Regions from separate parts of the Kineococcus sp. NBC_00420 genome, predicted to be linked through region 1. Evidence: riboswitches for the same ligand, from Rfam matches in the RefSeq annotation. Region 1 holds a riboswitch; the other holds the start of a gene.
What was found. A riboswitch is a leader RNA that binds a small molecule or an ion and turns the genes downstream of it on or off. The one in region 1 is predicted to bind glycine.

Region 1 (5,321 bases):
AAGGTCGCAGTGAACGTCGCCAGGTCCTCGTTCTCGACGTCCTCGAACTCGGCGCTCACCTCGGACAGGGCGTGCCCGACGACGGCGCCGACCGGTTTCGGCCGGCGCGTCGTCACCTGCGAGAACACCGTCCCCCGCACCGACTCCAGCGGCCCGCAGAAGTACTCACCGAGGTCGACCAGGTGGCTGCCGATGTCGGCGAGCGCACCGGACCCCAGACCGCCCTGGTAGCGCCAGCTGATGGGGGCGTTCGGGTTGGCCGCGTAGTCGCACCAGTAGTGGCCGTTGAAGTGGCGGACGGTCCCGAGGTGACCGTTCAGCACCTGCTCGCGCAGGGCGTTGATCGCGGGGGAGCGGCGGAAGGTGAAACCCACCGCGGCGACGAGGTCCGGGTGCTGGGCGGCGGCCGCGACCATCGCCTCCGCGTCGGTGACCGAGGGGGCCAGCGGCTTCTCGCAGAGGACGTGCTTGCCCGCGGCCAGCAGACCCTCGACGATCTCGCGGTGCAGGTGGTTGGCGACGACGACGCTGACGGCGTCGACGTCGTCGGCCTCGGCCACGGCCTGCCAGGACGTCTCGGCGCGCTCGTAGCCGTAGCGCTGCGCCGCGGCCACGGCGAACGGTTCGTGGGCGTCGGCGACGGCGACCAGGCGGACCGGCGGCAGGCCCTCGCCGTAGGAACCACCCGCGAGGGTGGAGGCGGCGCGGTAGCCGGCGAGGTGGGCGCGGCCGGCCATCCCGGCGCCGATCACGGCGACGCCGATCGGGCGGGTGGGGGAGGTGGGGGGCATCGGGCGGGCCTCTCGGGAGGGTCGCGGGTCGGCACCGGCACTGGTGCGACGTGATTTTCAAACCGGTTTGAACGACTGCCGCTAGAATCGGTTCGACCGTCCGCCGTTGTCAAGCGGGCCAGGAAGGGAGTCCGGTGTCCGCTCGACCCACGATCAAGGACGTCGCGGCCCGGGCCGGGGTGTCGAAGGGCATGGTGTCCCTCGCCCTGCGGGGGGCGCCGGGGCCCAGCGCCGAGACGGCCGCCCGCGTGCTGCGGGCGGCCGCCGACCTCGGGTACCGCGCCGACCGCGCGGCGAGCAGCCTCGCGCTGCGGCGCACCCGCCTGCTCGGGATCACCGTGGCCGTCCGCAACGCCTTCCACGCCGAGCTCGTCGAGGAGCTGCAGGACGCCGCGGAGGAGGCCGGCTACGACGTCGTGCTCGCCGCGGTGACCCGCACGCGGGGGGAGCGGGCGGCGGTCGAGACCCTGCTCGACTCCCGCTGCGAGGCGCTGCTGCTGCTCGGGCCGGAACTGCCCGGTGCGGAGCTGATGGAGCTGCGGCGACGCGTGCCCGTCGTGGTCCTGGGGCGGCGCCCGCGCCTCGCGGACCCCGGGTCGCCAGGGCCCGACGTCGTGCGTGCCTCCGACGAGGTCGGGACGCGGCTGCTGGTCGAGCACCTGGTCGGCCTGGGTCACCGGGACCTGCTGCACGTCTCCGGCGGCGCGGGGGACATCGCCGCCGACCGCCGCGCCGGGTTCGAGGCCGCCGTCGAGGCCGCCGGGGTGCGCGGGCGGGTCGTGGAGGGGGCCTTCGACGAGGAGGGCGGGGCCGCCGCCACCCGGCGGGTCCTGGGTGGGGGGTGGACGGGGACGGCGGTGGTGGCCGCCAGTGACCGGATCGCGCTCGGCGTCCTCGACGTCCTCCTGCGGGACGGGATCGCGGTCCCCGGGCGGGTGTCGGTGACCGGCTACGACGACAGCCTCCTGGCCCGGCTGGGGCACGTGCGGCTGACGTCGGTGAGCCAGGACGCGGCGGGGCAGGCGGCGTGCGCGGTGCGGGCGGCTGTGCGGCGCCTGGACGGCGAGGACGATCCGGGCCCCGCCGACGTCGTCCTCGTCCCGCGGCTGGTGGTGCGGGACACGACCGGTCCAGTCATGTCAGAATGACAGGACAAAATATCCGGAGGTTCTCGTGCCCCTGCTCCGCTTCGACCTCGTCGCCGGCCGTCGCCCCGACGAGGTCCGTACCCTGCTCGACGCCGCCCACGCCGCCGTGGTCGAGGCGTTCGGCGTCCCCGACGGCGACCGGTACCAGGTCGTCCACCAGCACCCCGAGGATGAGCTCGTCGTCCACGACACCGGCCTCGGCATCGAGCGCACCCGCGACGTCGTCGTGCTGCAGGTGACCAGTCGCCCCCGCCCGCGCGCGCAGAAGGAGGCGTTCTACCGTCTGCTCGTCGAGCAGCTGCGCACCCGCTGCGGGACCGCACCCTCCGACGTCGTCGTCTCGGTCGTGGAGAACTCCGACGCCGACTGGTCCTTCGGTCACGGCCGCGCCCAGTTCCTCACCGGGGAGCTCTGACCCGGCGCGGCGGGACGCGGCGGCGCTGGTCCCCGGGGGCGGTCGTGTGCCACGCTGACGGCCAGCACAACTGAACACACGGCCGCTTCCCCCGGGCGGGAGAGCCCCACCGGTCCCACCGGTGGGCACCGAAGGAGCAACCACCCCGGAACCTCTCAGGTCCACGTACCGCCACGGGCAGGCCGCTCTGGAAAGCAGGACCCCTGGGTCCTCACCGACGGGGAAAGCCCTGCCCCGCAGGGTGAAGCTCTCAGGTTCCGCGACAGAGGGGGTCCAGCACGTGACCGCACCGCGCGGTCGCGACGAGAGGAGCCCGGTGAACACCCAGGTCAGCAGCGCGACGGTCAGCCCGACGAGCACGCCCCTCGCCGACGTCCACGCGGCGCTCGGCGCCTCCTTCACCGACTTCGCCGGCTGGCAGATGCCGCTGCGCTACGCCTCCGACCTCGCCGAGCACAAGGCCGTCCGCGAGCGCGCCGGGGTCTTCGACCTCTCGCACATGGGGGAGATCCGGGTCACCGGCCCCGAGGCGGGAGCGGCGCTGGACGCGGCCCTCGTCGGGCGGGCCTCGACCATGCCGATCGGCCGGGCGGCCTACGGGATGCTCGTCGACCACGAGGGCGGGATCGTCGACGACCTCGTGACCTACCGCCTCGGCGAGCAGGAGTTCCTCGTCGTCGCCAACGCCGCGAACGTCGAACCCGTCGTCGTGGCCATCGCCGACCGGTGTCGCCCCTTCGACGTCCACGTCGCCGACGAGACCGCCCGCTGGGCCCTCGTCGCGGTGCAGGGGCCGGCGTCGGTGGCGATCCTCGGACCCCTCGTGGACGTCGACCTCGACGTGCTCGGCTACTACCGCAGCGCGTCCGCCACCCTGCTGGGCGTCCCCGTGCTGCTCGCGCGCACCGGGTACACCGGGGAGGACGGTTTCGAGGTGTTCGCCCCGGTCGAGCACGCGGTCACCGTCTGGGACGCGCTGCTGTCCGCGGCCCGCGAGCACGGTGGGGTCCCCGCCGGGCTGGCCTGCCGGGACACCCTGCGCCTGGAGGCGGGGATGCCGCTCTACGGCCACGAACTGACCCGCGAGACCAGCCCGTTCGCCGCCGGCCTCGGCCGCGTCGTGAAGCTGGACAAGGACCCGGGACCGGTCGGGCTCGAGGCGCTGCGACGACTCGCCGAGGTCGCACCCGCCCGGGTGCTGGTCGGCCTGAAGGGATCGGGGCGCCGGGCTCCCCGTGCCGGCTACGCCGTCGTCGCCGACGGGAACCCGGTCGGAGAGGTCACCAGTGGCGCGTTGTCGCCCACGCTCGGCTACCCCGTCGCGATGGCCTACGTCGACGCCGCGCTCTCCGCCCCCGGCACCGCGCTGGCCGTCGACGTCCGCGGTTCCGAACTGCCCGTCGAGGTCGTCGCGCTGCCCTTCTACCGTCGGGAGCGCTGAGTCGTGAGCGCTCCGCTGTCCGTCTTCGACATGTTCTCCATCGGCATCGGCCCGTCGAGCTCGCACACGGTCGGCCCGATGCGCGCCGCCCTCGCCTTCGCCGAGCACCTCGAGGGAACCGCCGCGCTGGAACGGGTCGTCTCCGTCACCATCGATCTCTACGGATCGCTGGGGGCCACCGGGCGCGGACACGGCACCGACCGGGCCGTCGTCCTGGGACTGCTCGGTGAACGGCCCGAACTCATCGACCCCGACGCCGTGGCCGGGCTCCTCGACGAGATCCGGCGCAGCGGTGAACTGCGGGTCCTCGGCCGGCACGCGGTGGGTTTCGACCTCGACGGCGACGTCCGCCTGATCGGCCGGACCTCGCTGCCCGCCCACCCCAACGGCATGGTGTTCACGGCCCGCGACGCCGCCGGTGACGTCGTCGCCGAACGGACGTCGTACTCCGTCGGTGGGGGTTTCGTCCGCGACCACCCGCTGGACGCGAGCGAACCCGTCGTGGGGACCGGGGCAGGGTTGCCGCACGGTTTCCGCAGTGCCCAGGAACTCCTCGACCACTGCCGCTCGACCGGCCTCGGGGTCGCGGACCTGGTGCGCCGCAACGAGGAGAGCCTCCGCTCCGGGAACGACGTGGACTCCGGGCTGCTGGACATCTTCGCCGCCATGGCCGCCTGCGTCGACCACGGCCTCGTCACCGACGGAACCCTCCCCGGCGGGCTCGGCGTCCGCCGCCGCGCCCCGCGCCTGCACCGCGAACTCCTCTCCGAGGAGGGGAACACCGCCGCCGACGTCCTGCACGCGATGGACTGGGTCAGCCTCTTCGCGCTCGCGGTGAACGAGGAGAACGCCGCCGGCGGCCGGGTCGTCACGGCCCCGACGAACGGCGCCGCGGGCATCGTCCCCGCCGTGCTGCACTTCTACCGCCGTTTCGTCCGCGGCGCCGACGACGCCGGGACGGTCCGGTTCCTGCTGGCGGCCGGGGGGATCGGGATCATCCTCAAGGAGACGGGTTCCATCTCCGGCGCCGAGGTCGGGTGCCAGGGCGAGGTGGGTTCGGCCAGCGCGATGGCCGCCGCCGGTCTCGCCGAGGTCCTCGGGGGAACGCCCGAACAGGTGGAGAACGCCGCCGAGATCGCCGTCGAGCACCACCTGGGCCTCACCTGCGACCCCGTCGGCGGGCTCGTCCAGATCCCCTGCATCGAACGCAACGCCGTCGGCGCGACCACCGCGATCCACGCGGCCCGCACCGCGATGCGCGGTGACGGCAGCCACGTCGTGAGCCTGGACACCGCCATCGCGACGATGCGCCAGACCGGTGCCCACATGCGCTCGGAGTACAAGGAGACGTCCCTCGGCGGTCTCGCCCTCACCGTCATCGGCCGCCCCACCGTCGGGGTCAACGTCCCCGAGTGCTGACCCCCGGGGCCGGCGCGGAACGGCGGACGTGGCGGTCGACGGCCTCGGCGAAGGCGGTGACGGCCTTGCGCACGGGACGTTCGGGGGAGGGACGCGAGGTCGCCAGC
Region 2 (5,321 bases), 3.0 Mb from region 1:
TGGGCCCGCACCGGCCTGGTCGAACCGGGTGTGCGCGGTGCCTCAGGCTCCGGCTCGCAGCGTCTCTACGGGTTCCGCGACATCCTGGTCCTGAAGGTCGTCAAGCGACTGCTGGACACCGGCGTCTCGCTGCACCAGATCCGTTCGGCGGTCACCCACCTGCGTGAGCGTGGCGTCGACGACCTCGCCCAGATCACCCTCATGTCCGACGGCGCCAGCGTCTACGAGTGCACCTCGGCCGATGAAGTGATAGATCTCGTCCAAGGCGGTCAAGGCGTCTTCGGCATCGCCGTGGGCCGCGTCTGGCGCGAGGTCGAGGGGGAGCTGGCCTCGCTGCCGAGCGAACGTCCCGCCGACCGCGAGCCCGGTCAGAGCGCCATGGTGCTGGCCGACGAGCTGTCCAAGCGTCGCGCCGCCCGCGAAGCCGGTTAGCCCCACCCCACGCACGACGAGAGCCGCGATCCCACTGGGTTTCCCAGCGAGGTCGCGGCTCTCGTCGTGCGTGGGTGGGGACTAGTCGAGGAGCTCGGCGCGGGGGAGGGCCTGCAGGGCGAAGGGGTCGGTCACCCAGTCGTGGGCGTCGGGCAGCCAGTGCACCGCGGCGAGCAGGGAGTCGGCCCAGGTGCTCAGCAGCTCGTCGAGACCGACGCGCCAGGAGTGCTGGTAGCCCTCGCCGTCCTCGGCCAGCACGATCTGCTCGACGACGGAGCGGCTGGAGCCCAGGCGCACGGCGATGAGTTCCTCGTCGCGGGCGAAGAGGGGCAGCAGGGCCGGCGGGGCGGTGAGGCCGGGACCCTGGCCGCTCGCGCGACGCACGGCCTCTTCCAGGGTCAGGGGAACCCAGCCACCGGGCCCCACCGTCGGAGCGCTCGTGCGGAAGGTGGTGCGGACGGGATCGACACCGTCGACCGCGCGCCACCAGGCCCGGGCACCGCGGGGGATCAGCAGGCCCATCTGGCGTTCCACCGCGTCGAGGTGCGCCTCGCCGACCCCGGGGCGCAGGTGGCTGGCGATGTCCGCACCGCAACGCGTCCACTGGGCGCGCAACCGCGTGACGATGCCGGTGATCCGGTCGGCCTCCGGGTCCGGAGCGGGCACGTGCGGCGCTGCGGTCGCAACCGCCGCTCCGCGGACGGCGCGGACCACGCGGAGACGGTCGAGGGGTGTGTTGGGCGTCACGGAACCTCCTAGGGCCCGCGAAGAGCGCGGGGAAGAACGGGCGGCACCAGCGGGGACGAACCCGGGTAGACCGACTTGCTAGAAACTAGGCGTTCATCGGCGTTCCCGCACCTCGGACGCGGTACGACCCCGCCCGGTTCCCTACGTCGTGCGGAGGATCCGGTCCAGCACCACGTCGAACTGCTCCGCGACGGTCTTCGCCGCCTTGGCCCGCAACGAGTGCAGCGGAACCCCCGCTCCCTGCGACTGCGGCACGGCCACCCGGTCCGGCAGCGGTTCCAGCACCAGGTCGCCGAACATGGCCTGCAGTTCCTCGTAGCGGAAGCGCTGTTCCCCCGAGCGCTGGGTGTAGCGGTTGACCAGGACCCCGACGACCTCCGGGGAGCTGCGCAGGGCACGGACCTCCCGGATCGTGCGGTCGACCGCCGCCACGGAGAAGCGGCTGGCGTCGGAGACCACGAGCACGGCGTCCGCCGCGCGCCACGCCGAACGCGTCAGCCCGTTGAGCGAGGGCGGGGTGTCCAGCAGGGCGAGGTCGTGGTCGTCGAGCTTGCCCAGGGCCCGGCGCAGCGACTTCAGCGTCTCCTCGTCGGCCCCGGGGGTGTCCAGACCCGCGGAGGCCGCGGAACCGGTGAGGACGTCGAGCAGTCCCGGGTGGTCGTCGACCCACCCGCTGGGCGCGACGGCGTCCTCGGCGACACGACGTCTCGGGGTCCGCAGCACGGCGGCGACGTCGTGGTCGCGGTGGGCGCTGACGTCGAGGCCGGACGTGGCGTCCGCCTGCGGGTCGAGGTCGACGACGAGGGTGCTGGTCCCGCGGTGGAGGGCGGCCGAGGCCAGCCCGAGGACGACGGACGTCTTGCCGACCCCACCCTTGGCACTGCAGACGGCGAGGGTGATCACGACGGTCAACCTATCTTCCCGGGATCCGGGATCCCGTCCCGTACGATGGCGGCAGGCCGTTCAGCTCGTGTGGGAGAGACCCTGGTCGGGGAAGAGTCCGACCGCGGCGCCGAAGGGGCAACATCCCCGGAACCTCTCAGGCGGAAGGACCACGCGAGATCAGGCCGCTCTGAAGCACGTCCGCGCCCGCGCGGGTGGGTGACAGACGGGGAGGTACCTGCCCTCAGCGACCTCCGGAGCGTCCCATGACCTCACCCACGCCCGTCCGCAGCGACCTGCCCGAGTTCTCCCCGGAACCCGCCGCCCTGCCGTTCAGCGCCCGCCACATCGGCCCCGACGCCGCCGACGTCGCCCGGATGCTCGAGGTCGTCGGCCTCTCCTCCACCGAGGAACTCGTCGACCGCGCCGTCCCCGCCGGGATCCGCGACGGCGTCCTCGACCTGCCGGAGGCCCTCGACGAGACCTCCGTGACCGCGGCCCTGCGCGTGCTGGCCGGTCGCAACCGCGTCGTGCCGTCGATGATCGGGCTCGGCTACTTCGGAACCCGGACCCCGGCCGTCGTGCGCCGCAACGTCCTCGAGGACCCGTCCTGGTACACGGCGTACACGCCGTACCAGCCCGAGATCTCCCAGGGCCGCCTCGAGGCGCTGCTGAACTTCCAGACCGCCGTCACCGACCTCACCGCGCTCGACGTCGCCAACGCCTCCCTGCTCGACGAGGCGACCGCCGCGGCCGAGGCCATGACCCTGGCCCGCCGGACCTCCAAGGCCCCCGCCGGGGCCGTGTTCGCCGTCGACGCCGACGTGCTCCCGCAGACCCTCGCCGTGCTGCGCACCCGCGCCGTGCCGCTGGGCGTCGACCTCGTGAGCGTCGACCTCGACGCCGCGGACCCGCTGGCCGTGGTGGGCGAGCGCGGGGTGTTCGGGGTGCTCCTGCAGTACCCGGGGACCTCCGGCCGGGTCCGCGACCTCGCCGCCGTCGTCGCCGACGCCCACGCCCGCGGTGCGATCGCGATCACCGCGGCCGATCTGCTGGCGCTGACGCTGCTCGTCGCGCCGGGCGAGTTCGGCGTCGACGTCGCCGTCGGTTCCAGCCAGCGCTTCGGCGTCCCGATGGGTGCCGGTGGCCCGCACGCCGCCTACATGGCCGTCCGCAAGGGCCTCGAACGCTCCCTCCCCGGGCGCCTCGTCGGCGTCTCCGTCGACGCCGACGGCAACCGCGCGTACCGCCTCGCCCTGCAGACCCGCGAACAGCACATCCGCCGCGACAAGGCGACCTCCAACATCTGCACCGCCCAGGTCCTGCTGGCCGTGATGGCCGGCTGCTACGCCGTCTGGCACGGCCCGGAGGGTCTGCGCGCCATCGCCTCCCAGGTCGCCCGCCGGGCCGCGGCGCTCGCCGACGCCCTGCGCGCCGGCGGGGTCGAGGTCGTGCACGAGGCGTTCTTCGACACCGTCCTGGCCCGCGTGCCCGGCCGCGCGCAGGCCGTGGTCAGCGCCGCGCTCGAGGCGGGGGTGAACCTGCGCCTCGTCGACGCCGACCACGTCGGGCTGACCGTCGACGAGACCACCTCCGAGGCGCACGTCGCCGCGGCGCTGACCGGTTTCGGCCTGGCCCCGACGGAGGCGACCGCCGAGGCGGCGCTGCCCACCGCGCTGCGTCGCACCAGCGAGTTCCTGCCCCATCCCGTCTTCGAGCGGCACCGCTCCGAGACGGCGATGCTGCGCTACCTGCGCACCCTCTCCGACGCCGACTACGCCCTCGACCGCGGCGCGATCCCGTTGGGCTCCTGCACCATGAAGCTCAACGCGACCACCGAACTCGAACCGATCTCCTGGCCCGAGTTCGCCGACCTGCACCCCTACGCCCCGGCCGACCAGCTCGCCGGCACCGCCGAACTCTCCGCCGACCTCGAAGGCTGGCTCGCCGAGGTCACCGGCTACGACGCCGTCTCGTTGCAGCCCAACGCCGGGTCCCAGGGCGAGTTCGCCGGTCTGCTGGCGATCCGCGCCTACCACCTCGCCCAGGGCCACGGTGAGCGCACGATCTGCCTCATCCCCTCCTCCGCCCACGGCACCAACGCCGCCAGCGCCGTGATGGCCGGGTTGAAGGTCGTCGTCGTGCGCTGCGACGACGCGGGCAACGTCGACCTCGACGACCTGCGCGCCAAGGTCGCCGAGCACGCCGACGACCTCGCCGCGCTGATGGTCACCTACCCCTCGACCCACGGCGTCTACGAGGAGTCCATCCGCGAGGTCTGCGGACTCGTCCACGACGCCGGCGGCCAGGTCTACGTCGACGGCGCGAACCTCAACGCCCTCGTCGGCCTCGCCCGGCCCGGCAAGTTCGGGGCCGACGTCTCCCACCTGAACCTGCACAAGACGTTCTGCATCCCCCACGGTGGCGGCGGCCCCGGCGTCGGACCCGTCGCGGTCCGCTCCCACCTCGCCCCGTTCCTTCCCTCCACCGCCCCCGACGGCGACGGGGTCGGGATGGTCTCCGCCGCGCCCTACGGCTCCGCCGGGATCCTGCCCATCCCGTGGGCCTACCTGCGCCTCATGGGCCCCGACGGGCTGCGCGCCGCGACCGTCCAGGCCGTGCTCTCCGCCAACTACGTCGCCACCCGGCTGCAGGAGGCCTTCCCCGTCCTCTACCGCGGTCCCGGCGGGCTCGTCGCCCACGAGTGCATCCTCGACCTGCGCCCGATGACCAAGGCCACCGGTGTGACCGTCGACGACGTCGCCAAGCGCCTCATCGACCACGGGTTCCACGCCCCGACGATGTCGTTCCCCGTCGTCGGGACCCTCATGGTGGAACCCACCGAGAGCGAGGACCTCGCCGAACTCGACCGGTTCTGCGACGCGATGCTCGCCATCGCCGCCGAGGTTCAGGACATCGCCGACGGGCGCTGGGCCGTCGAGGAATCGCCGCTGCGCCACGCCCCGCACACCGCGGTGTCCCTCGTCGGGGAGTGGAACCACCCCTACTCCCGCGAGGAAGCGGTGTACCCCAACGGGATGAACCCCCGCTCGAAGTACTGGCCCCCCGTCCGCCGCATCGACGGAGCCGCCGGCGACCGGAACCTCGTCTGCTCCTGCCCGCCGCTGTCTGAGTACTGAGGTCTCAAGCCCGCGGGGTCGGGGCGGGCGGACCGCGCGGGACAGGTGCGCCGGATACTCCGTTCGCGCGATCGGGTGCACCTCGTTGGTCTGGGTGCACCGGCGCTCACTTCGGACATC

Region 2: linked by a shared signal. The riboswitch ahead of gcvP (aminomethyl-transferring glycine dehydrogenase) and the one ahead of gcvT (glycine cleavage system aminomethyltransferase GcvT) in region 1 are both predicted to bind glycine.

The regions. Positions count from the first base shown of each region.
Region 1 is NZ_CP107930.1:2,023,533-2,028,853, reverse strand. Features, by position in the region: gene OG218_RS09910 (Gfo/Idh/MocA family protein) at 1-791, opposite strand, end outside; gene OG218_RS09905 (LacI family DNA-binding transcriptional regulator) at 926-1,939, shown strand; gene OG218_RS09900 (tautomerase family protein) at 1,965-2,354, shown strand; glycine riboswitch at 2,441-2,535, shown strand; glycine riboswitch at 2,537-2,626, shown strand; gene gcvT (glycine cleavage system aminomethyltransferase GcvT) at 2,671-3,795, shown strand; gene OG218_RS09890 (L-serine ammonia-lyase) at 3,826-5,214, shown strand; gene OG218_RS09885 (LysR family transcriptional regulator) at 5,195-5,321, opposite strand, start outside.
Region 2 is NZ_CP107930.1:5,005,583-5,010,903, forward strand. Features, by position in the region: gene OG218_RS24445 (MerR family transcriptional regulator) at 1-432, shown strand, start outside; gene OG218_RS24450 (hypothetical protein) at 514-1,179, opposite strand; gene OG218_RS24455 (ParA family protein) at 1,321-2,082, opposite strand; glycine riboswitch at 2,143-2,244, shown strand; gene gcvP (aminomethyl-transferring glycine dehydrogenase) at 2,328-5,201, shown strand.